2 regions of the Bradyrhizobium sp. AZCC 1719 genome follow, and region 1 is predicted to be linked to the other one. Evidence: predicted binding sites of a transcription regulator. Region 1 holds the regulator's gene; the other holds the start of a gene.

Evidence for each region. Region 1 encodes LexA, which represses DNA repair genes until DNA is damaged. Its sites were predicted from a motif close to TGTTCNNNNTGTGTTCNG; they were not measured.
Region 2: V1292_RS31810 (ImuA family protein) is a predicted target of LexA. The motif match lies at 2,122-2,139, and genes of this name have one in related genera.

What each region holds. Positions count from the first base shown of each region.
Region 1 is NZ_JAZHRU010000001.1:5,163,466-5,167,258, forward strand. It holds partial or broken gene V1292_RS24240 (ComEC/Rec2 family competence protein) at 1-217, shown strand, start outside; gene V1292_RS24245 (hypothetical protein) at 225-494, opposite strand; gene V1292_RS24250 (hypothetical protein) at 540-962, opposite strand; gene lexA (transcriptional repressor LexA) at 1,191-1,892, opposite strand; gene V1292_RS24260 (molybdopterin molybdotransferase MoeA) at 2,101-3,312, opposite strand; gene V1292_RS24265 (HAD family hydrolase) at 3,326-3,793, opposite strand, start outside.
Region 2 is NZ_JAZHRU010000001.1:6,734,879-6,738,671, forward strand. It holds gene V1292_RS31805 (Y-family DNA polymerase) at 1-974, opposite strand, end outside; gene V1292_RS31810 (ImuA family protein) at 1,261-2,055, opposite strand; gene V1292_RS31815 (UdgX family uracil-DNA binding protein) at 2,264-3,625, shown strand.

The sequences.
Region 1 (3,793 bases):
CGCCGAACGACTGCGGCGGCAGGGCGCGATGGCGTTGCGGCGCAGCCGGGAGGGATTTGTCGTCGAGGCGGTCAAGCCGAGAGGCATCGACCGCCCGTGGTCGCCGGCCATAGCCGGCGAGCGCGAGGCCGACACCACCGTGCTTGCGCCGCGCGTCGTGCCACCGCGCAGCGTCGATGCCACGCCGGCCGAGGCAGACCTGCAGGCGGAGGAGTAGATGATCTTCAGTGCTCGTCGACCGTGGGCTTGGCTGGTATTTCGAACGCGCCGAGATGGAATTCCTCGGGCGCGTCGGGCGCCGACGGCAGAGCGACCAGCGTGAACGATGCGTCAGGGAATTGCCGCCAGATTGCGAGATCTTCGGCCGTGATGGTGAGCCAGCCGTACCTGAACATGTACCGCCCGGGCTCAGTGACGCGCCCGGCTTTTTGCCACGTAACCTTGTTGACCACCGACTGCCCCCCTGCGGTGCCGAGTTCTGAAAAATGAACCACCACGATCCGCCGGCCTGGACCGGCGGATCGTATTCGCGTGGGCGTTTATCCGGTCACGATCGATTCGGCCGGAGGCGCTTCCGTCACCTTCGGCGCGCGTTCGCCACCGGTCTGGACCACCGGCAATTGCAGCACGGTCGCGCGCTGGCCTTCGCAAAGCTGCGTCACCAGCACATGGCTTCCGTCGGGAAATTCGATCGCGTCATGGTGACGGTCGGATATATGGGGGTCGATTTGATTGAACTTGCCGACCCGCCAGTCGGTGGTTCGAGTCCAGATCCACCGGTTGTCGTATTTGACGTCCTCAGCGAACGCCAGTTCGGTGCCGGGAAGCATGCAGACCGCCACTGCAGGCTCGCGTTCCGACGCAAAGCCGCGGGTCGATGTACCGCGGAATGTCGTCGTGATCAGCGTCTCGCCGACCTCGGCAGGCCGCGTAGCCACAGCATGCAGGCTATAGTCACACATCGGATGGCTCCCTCGTTTGAGATAGCTGACCCGTGTCTAGAAGGAGGCACAGGCCTCTATCAGAGTGGACATGGCGCAGAGCCTTTTCTCTGTTCTGGGCAATTCTGCGACTGGCGCACTGCGCCACATTCACAAACGCGCTAACGTGCCTTAGTTCCACACGTGCAACAAAAAACCCCGGCCACGGGCCGGGGCTCTTTTCCGTCACGGCCCGGACGGCATAATGGGTCAGTATTTGCGGTACAGCCCGATCAGCTTGCCCTGAATCCGGACCCGGTTCGGCGGCAGGATGCGGACTTCATAAGCGGTGTTGGCGGGCTCGAGCGCAATCGAGGCGCCGCGGCGGCGGAAGCGCTTCAGCGTCGCTTCCTCCTCGTCGATCAGCGCCACGACGATGTCGCCGGTGTCGGCGGTTTCGTTGCGTTGGATCAGCGCCATGTCGCCGTCGAGAATGCCGGCGTCCACCATGGAATCGCCGCGCACTTCGAGCGCGTAATGTTCGCCGGAGCCGAGCATGTCAGGCGGTACGCTGATGGTGTGGCTGCGGGTCTGCAGCGCCTCGATCGGCGTACCGGCGGCAATCCGGCCCATGACAGGCACGGCGACCGGGCGATTGCCGTCGTCCTCGGCGGCCGGCGCGCTCACCGTGCGCTTGCCGAGCGTGCCCTCGATGACGCTCGGCGTGAAGCCGCGGCGGCTGTTGGCGGCGGCTGCGAGCTCAGGCAGCTTGATGACTTCGATGGCGCGGGCGCGGTTGGGCAGGCGACGGATGAAGCCGCGCTCCTCCAGTGCCGTGATGAGGCGGTGGATTCCGGATTTCGAGCGCAGATCGAGCGCGTCCTTCATCTCGTCGAAGGAGGGCGGCACGCCGGCCTCTTTCAGCCGTTCATTGATGAAACGCAGAAGTTCGTACTGTTTGCGCGTAAGCATCGCGAGCAATCCCCCGGTTGGCGTCGTCTCGTTCCGAATCTTCAGAGCCCAAGATCGCGGAGTCCCCCAACTCCCAATCAAAGACACTAGCAGTCGAAACAAATCATGAACGGACACTATATGTTCGATATGTGTTCCGCAACCACTTAATTTCAGGTGAACGCATTGCGGTTCCGGCCCAAAGTGCTGTCGGAGCGCGGTTCAGGCGTCATTCCGGCAGCCGGAGCAGCTCGCAAGGCGAGCCCTTTGCGGCAGCCGGCGCGAACGGCGGACGTATCACAAGTGCCCGTGCCGCAGCGAGATTCCCTGATAGCGACGAGTCCTGATGGTTCACCGGCACGGCGACCAGCGTGCCGTCGTCGCGCGTTTCGAGGTAGGCGCGAAGATAGTCTTCGCGCTGGTCGTTGGCGGCGAGATCGCGGCCGAGCAGGGCGCTTTCGCGCGGGTGATGGATGGTATCGCGGCCCGATAGAGCGCGAATCAGCGGCACCAGGAACAGGAAGCCGCAGACATAGGAGGAAACGGGATTGCCGGGCAGGCCGATCACCCGCATCGCCTCCAGCCTGCCATGCATCATCGGCTTGCCCGGCCGCATCGCGATCCGCCAGAACGCCATGGCGATGCCCTCGGCCTCCAGCGACCGCTTGACGAGGTCGTGGTCGCCGACCGAAGCGCCGCCAATGGTGATCAGGATGTCGGCGTCGGCCTTGCGAGCACGGCTGATGCCTTCCGCGGTCGCGGCGACGGTGTCGGCGGCGATTCCGAGGTCAATGATTTCTGCTCCCTCGGCCCGCGCCAGCGCCCGCAAGCTGTAGCCGTTGGAATAGACGATCTGGCCGGGGCTGGGGCTTGCGCCCGGCATCACCAGTTCGTCGCCAGTCGCCAGCATCGCAACTTTCGGGCGACGGTGCACTGCAAGCTCCGGGTAGTTCATGCCGGCGGCGAGTGAGAGGTCGCGGTCGGTGAGGCGGCGCCCGCGTTTGAGGAGGAAGTCGCCTTCGCGGAAATCAACGCCCGCGGCGCGGATATGCCGCCCCGGAACGGCAGCTTCCGTGATGGTGATATGATCACCCTCTACGCCAGTGTCTTCCTGGATGATGACGGCGTCGGCGCCGTCGGGAATCACGCCGCCGGTAAAGATCCGCACCGCTTCGCCCGGGCCGACCTTCCGCTCGAACGGGCGGCCGGCGGCGACCTCGCCGATCACCTTCAGCCGTGCGCTGACATCGGCGGCGTCAGCCGCGCGCACCGCATAGCCGTCCATCGCCGACATCGCCTGCGGCGGCTGCGTCCGCCGCGCGGCGACGTCGCGTGCGAGAATGCGGTGATACGCCTCATCGAGCGCCACCATTTCTTCAGGGACGGGATCGGCGCCCGCAAGGATGGCAGACAATGCATCGGCAACCGGCATCAACGCCACGGGCAGACCTCCCTCAAATTCCAAGTGCGGTCAGTGCCCTCGCCACGTCATCCGTCGATGTCACGTGGATGGCAGAAAGGCCGCGCGCCCGCGCACCTTCGATATTGGCAGCCGAGTCGTCGAAGAACAGGATCCGCGACGCCGGCACGCCGATCGCTTTTACCACATGATCATAGGCTTCGGCGTCGGGTTTGCGCAAACCGATGCTGGAGGACAGGAATATCTCGCGGAAATGGCCGAGCACATCCGCATAGGCCCGCGAAAAATGTGTGACATGGGCCGGATTGGTGTTGGAAAAAGCATAGAGCGGCAGGCGTTTTGCTGCACGCGCCAGGAGCGGCGAAATTCCGGGCATCTCGCCGGTGAAGATCGCGTTCCAGCCTTCCAGGAACTGCGCGTCCGTGATGCCGATGCCGAGCGACTGGCGCAGACCTGCAAAGAACGCCGCGTCGTCGATCCGGCCGGTCTCGTGGTGCTTGAA
Region 2 (3,793 bases), 1.6 Mb from region 1:
TCACGCTGCTGCTGCACCACGATCTCGGTGCGGCTGGCGGAGAGACGAATGAGATCGAAACCGAAGCCGGGGTCGAGGGGATCGTTGAGCGCATCGAGCCGCTCGCGAAACAGGCGGTCGATCACTTCAGCCTTCGTCACCGGACGCCCGGTATCGACCGAGATCGTGCGCACCGCGCCGTCGGTGCGGAAGAAGCTCGCCTCCAGCCGCCGCGCGCCCTTGCCCTGCTTGTCCATCGCCGTAACCAGCATTTGAGCGAGCGCGGACAGGTTCATCGCGATCACGGTGTCAGTGGCGACCGGCTCGGGAAAGCGTTTCTCGACGATGTAATCCGGCGGCGGTTTGCGCGGGCTGATCGGCGCATCGCCCTGCCCGAGTGCCTGCTGCAATAGCGTCGTGAAGGGCGCACCGAACCGCGCCGTGATTTCGTGCGGCGCGCGCGAGGCGACGTCGCCGATGGTCTTCAACCCAGCGCGGCGCAGGCCGGCAGTGATGGCATCGCCGGCGCCGAGCGCAGATACCGGCAGCGGAGCGACGGCTTCGGCCTCCTCGCCCTCGGCAACGATTTTTCCGGAAGTCTGGCGCGTCAGCGTGCGGGCGCAGATCGAGGTGCTCGCGATCGCGGCGCTGACGGCAAAGCCGCGGCGGCTCAGCGCGCCGCTGACGATCTGCAGCAACGTACGCTCGCCGCCGAACAGATGGGCGCAGCCGGTGATGTCGAGGAACAAGCCGTACGGCGGATCGAGCGCCACCAATGGAGTGAAGCGGTCGCACCAGTCGGCGATGTCTTCGAGCGTTTTGCGATCGGCGACCTCGTCCGCGTCGAATACCGTCAACTCGGGGCAGATCGCGCGGGCATTTGCGAGCGGCAGGCCGATCGAGAGGCCGGCCTGGATAGCGGCCTCGTCGAGAGAGTGGATCAGGATGGCATTGTGCTGCTTGGCGACGACGACGGAGGGGTAGACGTGCTTCATCCCGAGAGTGTCACTCGCGGCGAGACCCCCACCCCAACCCTCCCCCGCAAGCGGGAGAGGGAGTGCATCGGTCGTGTGGTGAGAGGTGTCAGCCTGCGCACCGCTGTCGTTCCCTCCCCCCTTGCGGGGTCCGAGGCGAGCGGAGCTCGCTCTCGAGGCTAGGGAGAGGGGTAAGCCACGAGCACTGCCGTTGCCGCCACCCCTCTCCCCCGCCCTCCCCCACAAGGGGGGAGGGCGCGCACCGCCCGTGTCGCAGACAGCGTTGCACGATACCGCTTGGCAATTTTCAGCTTGCGCGGCGCTGGCCGGCGAAAGCTTGCGCTTGATGCGGTCGATGGGCAGGCGTGGCAGCCAGAGGCTGAGGATACGCCGACGGTTCACTGAATAGGCACTCATCACAATTCCATTCCATGATCCAGCGGCCGACCGGGCCATGACGGTTACGAACGAGCTGCGCGTCGAACACCGGCGCGCCCCACGCGCTCCACGGAGCTGACGGCGGCGAATGCGCCGCGCGCACGATCCATCTTGTCTCCGCGGTCGAGGGGCGCGGCTCCGCCGCCACCCGCAGCAGCAATGCGGTGACGCCGGAGGCTGCTGCGGCCAGCGTAAGCTTGCGGCTGGCGACGAGATCGAGCTGACGCGCCTGCCCCCAGACTTCCAGCACGACGGCGCCGAGCGCGTCGCAGGCCAGCGCATCGGCGGCGGTCCGTAGCGCGGCGTCGGTGTCAGTCGCGCGCACGGTGACGAGCAATCGCGGATCGAGCCCGAGTTCGGCGAGCCCGCTCATCGACAGCGCGCCCGATTCAATTTCCGAAAAATCCTGCCGTACCCAGACCAGCGGCTGGCGCGGCGACACCCTTCCCGCCAACCCTGCGATGAAGCCGGTTGCGGTCGCGCTCTGGTGTCCCTCGGCGAACACTTCATGCACCGCCGCGAGCGCAAGCCCGCCGTGCAGCACAGCATCCGCCGCCTTATGGCCAAGCGTAATCTTGTTGAGGTCATGCGCATCGCCATGCGCCTCCAGGCGCTCGATGCTTCCGCGCAAACTCGCAAGCGTGCTTGTGCGTGCGGTGCTCATCCGCCGTTCCTTCAGAAAATTGGCCTTTACCGCTTCTTCCCTAAGTGAACGCGCGGCTGGCTCATTTGTTCATGATATGTTCTAATATAAAGCTAACAGCGCTGGCAGAGTCAATCGAGATCGACGCTCTGGCGATTCATGAGCGGAATCAAAGGGATTCGTGGCCTCTACGACAACGGGGATGCCGGCGGAGAGGTGGAGTAAGCACATGCACCACATCACCCTCGATAGCGAAACTGATTTCGACGGCTGGCGCCAAGCGGCCCGCGCGCTGGCGCTGAATGACGTGAAACCATCCGACGTGAGCTGGCGTGTGGCTGCGCCCGAACTGTTCGCGCCGACCGCGCCGCCGCTCGAGCCGCCACAGGGCACCTTCAACGTGCCGGCCAGATTCGTCGAACTGGCGGAGGTTGCCATCCTGCACCGCAGCCCCGAGCGCTTCGCCCTGCTCTATCGCCTGCTGTGGCGGTTGCGGACGCATCACGATCTGCTTGAACTCGCGACCGATGCTGACGTGGCTGAGATCACCGCGATGGCCAAGGCCGTGCGCGGCGACGAGCACAGGATGCATGTCCTTGTCCGCTTCCGCGAAATAGGCCGCGAGCAGAAATCGCACTTCGTCGCCTGGTTCGAGCCGGAGCATTACATCGTCGAACTGGCCGCCCCGTTCTTCGCGCGCCGTTTCGCCGACATGCCCTGGTCGATCCTGACGCCTGATCTCTGCGCGCATTGGGACGGCCACGTCATCTCGTTCACGCCGGGCGTCGGCAGAAGCGAAGCCCCTGGCGCGGACCGGCTGGAGGAAACCTGGCGGCGCTATTACGCCAGCATTTTCAGTCCCGCCCGGCTGAAAGTGCAGACCATGCAAAAGGAGATGTCCCGGAATTACTGGCGGAACCTGCCGGAGGCTTCATCGATTAAACCCCTGGCAAGCGACAAGGCAAGCGAGATGCCCCGCAAACACGCCGATGATCTCGAGACGCTGCGCGAAGAAGCCGCCGATTGCCGCGCCTGTCATCTCTACAAGAATGCCACCCAAACCGTGTTCGGCGAAGGCCGGCAAACCGCGCGGATCATGCTGGTCGGCGAGCAGCCCGGCGACAAGGAAGACCTCGCCGGAAAGCCGTTCGTCGGGCCCGCGGGGCAAATGCTCGACCGCGCGCTGGAAGAAGCCGGCATCGACCGCCGCACGGTCTACGTCACCAATGCGGTGAAGCATTTCAAGTTCGTGCCGCGCGGAAAGATCCGCCTGCACCAGAAGCCGAACACCCCGGAGATCAAGGCCTGCCGGCAGTGGTACGAGCGCGAGCTGGCCGCGATCAAGCCCGACCTGGTGGTGGCAATGGGCGCAACCGCAGCGCAAAGCGTGTTCGGGAAAATTACGCCGATCAACAAGAACCGCGGCCGCGCGATTGATCTCGACGACGGCACCAGGGCGTTGGTGACGGTGCACCCGTCCTATCTGCTGCGATTGCCGGACGCCGATGCCAAGGCACGCGAATATCGGCGCTTCGTCCACGACCTCAAAATCGCCGCCGACGTGCTGCGAAAATCGGCACATGCGGCCTGAATTCCGCCAATCCAATAGCCGCAATTTCTGGTGAAATATAACGGGAAAAATTGACAATCCCGCCTGCAACTATTAATTGATAGGTGACACAATCGCATTCTCAAGGGAATGTGGCAAAGGAATGTGGGACGTCTGCTCACGCTATGATGCTCCCACATGGTCGACGCG